2 regions of the Stenotrophomonas sp. K-6 genome follow, and region 2 is predicted to be linked to the other one. Evidence: riboswitches for the same ligand, from Rfam matches in the RefSeq annotation. Region 2 holds a riboswitch; the other holds the start of a gene.
The links. A riboswitch is a leader RNA that binds a small molecule or an ion and turns the genes downstream of it on or off. The one in region 2 is predicted to bind glycine.

Region 1 (4,389 bases), 690 kb from region 2:
TCTTCGATCGCCGCGATCTCTTCGCGGATCTGGATCATCGCGTTGATGAAGCGATCCAGTTCATGCAGCGATTCGCTCTCGGTCGGCTCCACCATCAGCGTGCCGGCGACCGGGAAGCTCAGGGTCGGGGCGTGGAAGCCGAAATCGATCAGGCGCTTGGCCACGTCCTCGGCGCCGATGCCGGAGGTCTTCTCCAGCGGACGCACGTCCAGGATGCACTCGTGCGCCACTAGGCCGTTGCGGCCGGTGTACAAGGTCTTGAAGTGCGGGGCCAGGCGCTTGGCGATGTAGTTGGCGTTGAGCAGGGCCACCTGGGTTGCCTTGCGCAGGCCGGCGGTGCCCATCAGCGTGATGTACATCCAGCTGATCGGCAGGATCGAGGCGCTGCCGAAGCTGGCCGCGCTGACCATGCCGACATCGCCTTCGCCGCCCAGCACCTTCGGCAGGAACGGGGCAAGGTGCGACTTGACCGCGCACGGGCCGACGCCCGGGCCGCCGCCGCCGTGCGGGATGCAGAACGTCTTGTGCAGGTTCAGGTGCGAGACGTCCGAGCCCCACTTGCCGGGCTTGGCCACGCCGACCAGGGCGTTCATGTTGGCGCCGTCGGTGTACACCTGGCCGCCGTGCTGGTGCACGATCTCGCAGATCTCCACCACCTCTTCCTCGAACACGCCGTGCGTGGACGGGTAGGTGATCATCAGTGCGGCCAGGCGGTCGCTGTACTTCTCCGCATTGATGCGGATGTCGTCCAGGTCGACGTTGCCGTTGGCGTCGGTCTTGGTCACCACGACCTTCATGCCGCACATCTGGGCCGAGGCCGGGTTGGTGCCGTGCGCCGAATCGGGGATCAGGCAGACGTCGCGATGGCCTTCGCCGCGCGAGCGGTGGTAGGCGCGGATCGCCAGCAGGCCAGCGTACTCGCCCTGCGCGCCGGAGTTCGGCTGCAGGCTGACCGCGTCATAGCCGGTGCACTCGACCAGCATCGCTTCCAGGCCGTCGATCAGTTCCTTGTAGCCGGTGGCCTGATCGGCCGGGGCCAGCGGATGGATGTTGGCGAACTCCGGCCAGGTCACCGGGATCATCTCGGCGGTGGCGTTGAGCTTCATGGTGCAGCTGCCCAGCGGGATCATGGTGCGATCCATCGCCAGATCCTTGTCGGCCAGCGAACGCAGGTAACGCAGCAGTTCGTGTTCGCTGTGGTGGGTGTTGAACACCGGGTGGGTCAGGAACTCGCTGGTGCGCACCAGGTCGGACGGCAGCGCATCGGCGGTGGCCGCATCCAGTGCATCCACGTCGACCGTGGCACCGAAGAGCTGGCCGAGCGCGACGATGTCGGCGCGGGTCGCGGTTTCATCCAGGCTGATGCCGACTGCATCGCTGTCGATCGCGCGCAGGTTGATGCGCGCCGCCGCAGCCTTGGCGTGGATCGCCTTGGCGTCCACATCCTTGACGTGCAGGGTGTCGAAGAAGTGCTCGCCCACGTTGACGCCGGCGCCGCGCAGTGCGGCGGCCAGGATCGCGGCTAGGCGGTGGGTACGGCGGGCGATGCGGGTCAGGCCTTCCGGGCCGTGGTACACGGCGTACATCGAGGCCATCACCGCCAGCAGCACCTGGGCGGTGCAGATGTTGGAGGTCGCCTTCTCGCGGCGGATGTGCTGCTCGCGGGTCTGCAGGGTCAGACGGTAGGCGGCATTGCCCTGCGCATCGACCGAGACACCGATCAGGCGGCCCGGCATCGAGCGCTTGTACGCATCGCGGCAGGCCATGAAGGCGGCATGCGGGCCACCGAAACCGAACGGCACGCCGAACCGCTGCGAGTTGCCGACCACGATGTCCGCGCCCCATTCGCCGGGGGCGGCGATCAGGGTCAGTGCGAGCAGATCGGTGGCCACGGCGACCAGGCCGCCGCGCGCGTGCACGGCATCGGCCAGCGCCTTGTAATCGCCGATATGGCCGAAGGTATCCGGGTACTGCAGCAGCACGCCGTAGGCTTCAGCTTCCATCGCCTCGGCCGGCGTACCCACGCGCAGCACGATGCCCATCGGCTCGGCGCGGGTGCGCAGCAGTTCCAGCGTCTGCGGGTGCACGGCGTCGTGCACGAAGAAGGTATCGGACTTGGATTTGGCCGAGCGCTTGGCCAGCGTCATCGCTTCGGCTGCGGCAGTGGCTTCATCGAGCAGCGAGGCGTTGGCGATCTCCATGCCGGTCAGGTCCGCGCACAGCGTCTGGAAGTTGATCAGCGCTTCCATGCGGCCCTGCGAAATCTCGGCCTGGTACGGGGTGTAGGCGGTGTACCACGCCGGGTTTTCCAGCACGTTGCGCAGGATGACGTTTGGGGTCAGCGTGCCGTAGTAGCCCTGGCCGATGAAGGTGCGGAACACCTGGTTCTTGTCGGCGATGGCGCGGATCTTGGCCAGCGCCTGCACTTCGGTCAGCGACTCGGGCAGGTCGAGCGGTGCTGGCGACTTGATCCCGGCCGGGACGATCGCATCGGTCAGCGCGTCCAGCGAGGCGTGGCCGACCACGTCGAGCATCTGCGCGATTTCGGCGTCGTTGGGGCCGATATGGCGTTCGACGAACGCGTGGCTGTGTTCAAGCTCGCGCAGGGAGGGGGTGTTCTGGGACATGGCTGGCATCCGGAAGAGAGGGCACGCACGTTCGGAAGGCGGCCGGGGCCAGGGCGCGTCGCGGGCGACAGCGATCCACCGGACCTTGCGGTCTTCCTGGGTGCCCCTCTGTCCTTTTGCCTGAGAGTTTAAAAGCGCGCATCTGCGTGCTTCGTGCCCCTTCGGCGCCGGCAATGGGCCGGTCTCTCCAGAGTTTTGGTACGGGTGGTATCGGGCCTGAGCGATTACGGGCGTTGCGCCTTCGGCAGCGGGTGTCCGCTTCTCCCACCATGTAGCGCGGCGATTATAGCCCAGCGCTTTCACTCGCTGGGCCTTTCCAGCACCTGAATACGGGGGCGCACGGACCCCGGAAACTGCACCTGGCCATGGTGCCGGGGGCGGCAAAGGCCTATGATCACTGGATCCTCGTATTCATCTGGCGCTGCCCGTCCCGGGCCGGCGCCCGCCGTGCATTGCGCATGGCCGCTGACGGAAGCCCGCATGACGCCCGCCTCACCCTCGACCCGCCGCCTGGCCCTGCTGCTTGCAGGCCTGGCGATGTTCGGTCCGTTCTCGATCGACACCATTTTCCCGGCCTTCCTGCTGCTGGGCGAGCGCATGCAGGTGGACCAGGTCGCGGTGCAGCAGACCATCAGCGTCTACCTGCTGTTCTACGGCCTGATGAGCCTGGCGCACGGCCCGCTGTCCGATGCGTTTGGCCGCAAGCGGGTGATCATCGGCGGGCTGGTGCTGTTCATCGGCGCCTCGATCGGCTGCGCGCTGTCGCGCGACATGACCACGCTGCTGGTGTTCCGCGCGCTGCAGGGCGTTACCGCGGGCGTGGGCGTGATCGTCGGCCGCGCGGTGATCCGCGATCTGTACCACGGTGCCGATGCGCAGCGCCTGATGAGCCAGGTCTCGATGATCTTCGGCGTGGCCCCGGCGATCGCGCCGATCATCGGCGGCTGGATCCTGCTCGGCGGCGGCGACTGGCCGCTGATCTTCTGGTTCCTGGTGCTGTTCGGCGTGGTCCTGCTGCTGGCCACGGGCAAGTGGCTGCCGGAAACCCATCCGGCCGAGGCGCGCACGCCACTGTCGATGCGTGAACTGCTGCGCAGCTATGCGCGCATGGGCTCCAACGCGCGCCTGCTGCGGCTGTCGGCCGCCGGTGCGCTGAATTTTTCGGGCATTTTCCTGTACATCGCCTCGGCGCCGGTGCTGGTGATGCAGCACCTCAAGCTGGGCGAGGGCGGGTTTGCCTGGTTGTTCATTCCGACCATCGGCGGCATGACGATGGGCTCGTTCCTGTCCGGGCGGATGGCCGGGCGGATCCTGCCGCAGCGGCAGATCGCGATCGGATTCGGCCTGTGTGCGCTGTCGGCGGTGCTCAATATCACCTACGTGCTGTCCGTGCAGCAGATCGCGCTGCCGTGGGCGGTGATGCCGATCTTCCTGGGCGGCGTGGGCATGGCGCTGATCTTCCCGGTGCTGGCGCTGGCGGTGCTGGACATGTACCCGCACCAGCGCGGCCTGGCCTCTTCGATGCAGATGTTCATCCAGCTGATGATCAACACCGTCGTGGCCGGTGTGGTCTCGCCGATGCTCAGCAGCAGCCCGGTGCATCTAGCGCTGGGCTACATGGGATTCTTCGCGCTGGGCGGCTCGTTCTGGTACTGGGAACGGTATTGCGAGCGCCGCCGCGCCGTGCTGACGCCGATCGAGTAAGCCCGGCAGGCAGCGGGCCCACCAGGGCCCGTGCGGTATCCTTTGCCCTTTGATGCAG
Region 2 (4,389 bases):
CGCACGGCAACGCTGGCCGATGGCACGCAGATCACCTACGACACCCTGATGCTGTGCACCGGTGCCACCCACGCCTACTTTGGCCACGACGAATGGGCCGCCGATGCGCCGGGCCTGAAGACGCTGGACGATGCCATCGCGCTGCGCCGCAAGCTGCTGCTCGCCTTCGAGCGCGCCGAGGCCGAACCCGATCCCGCGCGCAAAGCCGCCTGGCTCAGTTTCGCCGTCGTCGGTGGCGGCCCCACCGGCGTGGAGCTGGCCGGCACGCTGGCCGAAATCGCACGGCATACGCTGCGCAATGAGTTCCGCCATATCGATCCCGCCTCGGCCAAAGTCCGCCTGGTCGAGGCCGGCCCGCGCGTGCTGTCCACCTTCCCGGAGGTGCTCTCGCTCAAGGCGCGGCGGCAGCTGGAAAAGCTGGGCGTGGAAGTGCTCACCGGCACGCCGGTCAGCGACATCAATGCCGACGGCTTCCAGCTCGGCGACCGCTTCGTCGACGCCCGCACCGTGGTCTGGGCAGCCGGTGTCGCCGCCTCTCCGCTGGCACGCACGTTGGACGTGCCACTGGACCGCGCCGGCCGCGTGCCGGTGCAGCCTGACCTCACGTTGGAAGGCCACCCGGAGATCTTTGTTGCCGGTGACCTGGCCGCACTGACCCAGGCCGACGGCAAGCCGGTGCCCGGCGTCGCGCCGGCGGCCAAGCAGATGGGCAAGCACGTGGCCACCACGATCCAGGCGCGTCTGGCCGGCAAGCCTGCGCCGGGTCCGTTCAAGTACCAGGACTTCGGCAACCTGGCGACCATCGGCCGCATGGCCGCGATCGTCCACCTCGGGCGCCTGCAGCTTTCCGGCGTGCTGGCCTGGTGGTTCTGGCTGGCCGCGCACGTGTTCTTCCTGATCGGCTTCCGCAACCGCGTGGTGGTACTGCTGAACTGGGCGGTGGCGTACTGGAGTTACCAGCGCAGCGCGCGGATCATCTTCGGCGATGCACAGGAGGATCGCCGACCGAAGCGGCCGCCGACGTCCTGATCAGCAGGGCAGCGAAGGTGGCAGCCAGCCGTGATGCCTGGCTGCCAGCGCTCACTTCGGCTTGCTGTACCACAGCGCGTTGACGATGACCCAGCGCTCGCCGAAGCGCCCCATGTGGAAATAGTCCACGAACCACGGGGTTTCCAGTCGCACCGAGGCCGCGTTGCCGGTGACATCGAGGACCTGGCACTGCCGGTTCCACTCGGCCATTGGCGTCTTCAGGGCACCGGCCTTGGTCAGTGCGACCAGTTCCTCCTTCGACATCCGGCGCAGGCCAAGCCGCTCGTCCGGCGTATCGCCCAGGATCGCGCGCTTGGCCAGGTCCGGGTGCAGCGAGCGCGCCACGCGCTCGGGATTTCCTTCCAGCTGCCCATCCACATAGTCGAAGCAGGTTGCTTCGATGGCGGCCAGCGTGGCCGGATCAGGACCCTGGGCCGCCGGTGTGGCGGCCGTGGCAACCGCGAGTATCAGGGACAGCGTCGACATCGATTCTCTCCGGCAGGGGGACGTTCGAACGGGTCACGCCGCGTTGCGGCAGCTCACCCCTGCGACAGGCATCCCCAGCCATCAACCTGGCCGCTGTAGGAGACCGCCTCGCTGGCCAGCAGACCTTCGAAGCCCGAGATGTTCTGGTGCGTCGGCAGCATCAGCGGATGCACCACCACCTGCCATGGGAACTCATCGTTGCCCTCGTACGCGGCAAAGGACACCTTCTGGTCGTTCTTGAGCAGGTGCACGGCGAAGGCGATCGCCACGTCCTGGGTCGGGAAGATCAGCGCGAAATCCACCTCGCGCGGAATCGTCAGATCGTCGCCGTCCTGCAGCATGTTCCAGAGCACATCGCCATTCTCATCTTCCGGGTACAACGACAGATCGCGGGACATGGCACTCCAGGGCTTGGGCAAGCGGATCAACGAAGGTTGATCGATGGTATGCCGCCGGCGAAGGCCCGAACAAGCCGCGCGCAGCGCTACCCGGGTTCGGGCAGCTGCAGCCACGCCAGCTTGCGCTCCCGGGGCTGTCGCTTCAGCTGCCACTCGGCCTTCGACGCCGCTGCCCGGTCCGGGTAGGCACGCGTCGCCAGCACCTTCACCGGTGGGTTGGCCCGGGTGTATTTCGCCCCTTTTCCGGCGAGATGCGCCTGGAACCGCGCGTCCACGTCGTTGCTGATGCCGGCGTAATAGCTGCCGTTGCGGCATTCAAGCAGGTACAGGTACCAGAGGGCGGGTTCAGCGGGCATACCGGGATTATCGCCCGGTGCAGGCCCGGCGGCTGCTAGAATCCGCCCCGGATGCAGGAGAGAGGCGCCGCGCTGGCGCCCGCCGAAGGCGCAGGCTCCCATAATCGCTCAGGCCGGTGGCTGCACAGCCACCAACCATGCATCCGACACGCCGATCTGGAGAGAGGTCTTCAATGACCCGCCGAAGGGGCACGTGGCCTTGGCCACCGAACTCTCAGGCAAAAGGACAGCGGGAGCGGCAACGGAATCCCACCCCACGACAGCGCAGCGGCGCTGGCGTGATGCGTGTGTGTTTCCGTCCCCCGCCTGACGTGTTTCCCGGAGCCACCCCATGCTGCTCTCCCTGATCTACCTCATCGCCATCTCGGCCGAAGCCATGACCGGCGCGCTGTCGGCCGGTCGCCGCCGCATGGACCTGTTCGGCGTGGTCATCATCGCCTGCGTCACCGCGCTCGGCGGCGGCTCGCTGCGCGACATCGTGCTTGGCCATTACCCGCTGGGCTGGGTGAAGCACCCGGAATATCTGGGCTTCACCATCTGCGCGGCCCTGATCGCGACCTGGGTGGCGCGCTGGATGCACCATTTCCGGCGTACCTTCCTGGTGCTCGATGGCCTGGGCCTGATCGCGTTCACCCTGATCGGCTGCGCGGTCGCGCGCGAGGGTGGGCACACGGTGCCGATCATCCTGATCGCCGGCATGCTCACCGGTGCGTTCGGCGGCGTGCTGCGCGATGTGCTGTGCAACGAGGTCCCGCTGATCTTCCAGAAAGAACTGTATGCCGTGATCACCCTGCTCACCGGCGCGGCCTACCTGACCCTTCTGGAACTGGGCGTATCGCTCAATGCGGCGACGCTGTGGTGCCTGGGCGGTGGCTTCCTGTTCCGCCTGCTGGCGATCCACTTCAAGTGGGAAATGCCGAAGTTCGTGTATCGCGACGAGGTGCATTGACGCACCCGCGGGCATGACCAAGGTCACGGGAGCTTGAGCGGCCCGGCCCTGTATCATGGCGCTCCCGTTCCATTCGAACGGCATCCAGCCACGCGGCGGTGTTCCACCCGCTGCCCCGCCAGACACCCTCTCCCCCGTTGACCAGCCGCTGTCGGCCGGTCCCCATGGACGCACTGCTCCGGTGGAGGGTGCGCAGGATGCGTATGTCCGCTTCAACGCCCCCGTCGTCTCGCCGTTGTATGGTCAAACCGCTGTTGATCGCTGCCACTGTCGGCCTGGCCGCCATCGCTGCATGGAAGCTGCTCTCGCCCGCGCCTGCCGCCGGCCCGTCCGGTGGCCCGCAGCCGACCCCGGTACGCGTGGCCACCGCCCAGCAGGAAGACCTGGTGGTGCGCCTGAAGGCGCTCGGTACGGTGACGCCGCTGCATACGGTGGGCATCCGCAGCCGCGTGGATGGCGAACTGCTGCGGCTGGCGTTCTCCGAGGGCCAGCACGTCACCGCCGGCGAGCTGCTGGCCGAGATCGATCCGCGCCCGTTCCAGGTACAACTGTCGCGTGCGCTGGGCACCCAGCAGCAGAACCTGGCCGAGCTCGACAATGCCGAGAGCCAGCTCAAGCGCTTCGTCGAACTGCAGAGCAGGCATTTCGTCTCCGCACAGGACCTGAGTGACCAGCAGAGCAAGGTGCGCCAGCTGCAGGGCCGCCGTCAGACCGACCAGGCCGCGGTGGATGAAGCACGCCTGCAGCTGCAGTACACCCGCATCACCGCACCGGTGGCCGGGCGCATGGGCCTGCGCAATGTGGATGTCGGCAACCTGGTGCGCAGTGGCGATACCGAACCGCTGGCCACGATCACCCAGACCACCCCGATCAGCGTGCTGTTCACTGTGCCCGAGCCGGACCTGCCGGCGGTGGTCGCTGCCGCACGCGCCAATCCGCAGTTGACCGTGGAAGCCTGGGACCGCGAGGAGCGCACGGCGCTCGGCGACGGCGTGCTCTCCAGCCTGGACAACCGCATCGATACCGCCACCGGCACGCTCAAGCTGCGCGCGCAGTTCGCCAACGCCGATGAGTCGTTGTTCCCCAACCAGTTCGTCAACGTGCGCCTGCAGGTCAGCAGTAGCGATGCGGTGGTCATCCCGAACGCGGCCGTGCAGTTCGGCAGCAAGGG

Region 1: another riboswitch for glycine. It lies ahead of gcvP (aminomethyl-transferring glycine dehydrogenase); the one in region 2 lies ahead of AC13F7_RS01650 (trimeric intracellular cation channel family protein).

The regions. Positions count from the first base shown of each region.
Region 1 is NZ_JBSPUC010000001.1:1,070,303-1,074,691, forward strand. It holds gene gcvP (aminomethyl-transferring glycine dehydrogenase) at 1-2,636, opposite strand, end outside; glycine riboswitch at 2,726-2,828, opposite strand; gene AC13F7_RS04695 (multidrug effflux MFS transporter) at 3,108-4,331, shown strand.
Region 2 is NZ_JBSPUC010000001.1:379,798-384,186, reverse strand. It holds gene AC13F7_RS01670 (NAD(P)/FAD-dependent oxidoreductase) at 1-1,029, shown strand, start outside; gene AC13F7_RS01665 (nuclear transport factor 2 family protein) at 1,081-1,515, opposite strand; gene AC13F7_RS01660 (ribonuclease E inhibitor RraB) at 1,569-1,913, opposite strand; gene AC13F7_RS01655 (GIY-YIG nuclease family protein) at 2,000-2,269, opposite strand; glycine riboswitch at 2,314-2,407, shown strand; glycine riboswitch at 2,416-2,507, shown strand; gene AC13F7_RS01650 (trimeric intracellular cation channel family protein) at 2,601-3,218, shown strand; gene AC13F7_RS01645 (MdtA/MuxA family multidrug efflux RND transporter periplasmic adaptor subunit) at 3,473-4,389, shown strand, end outside.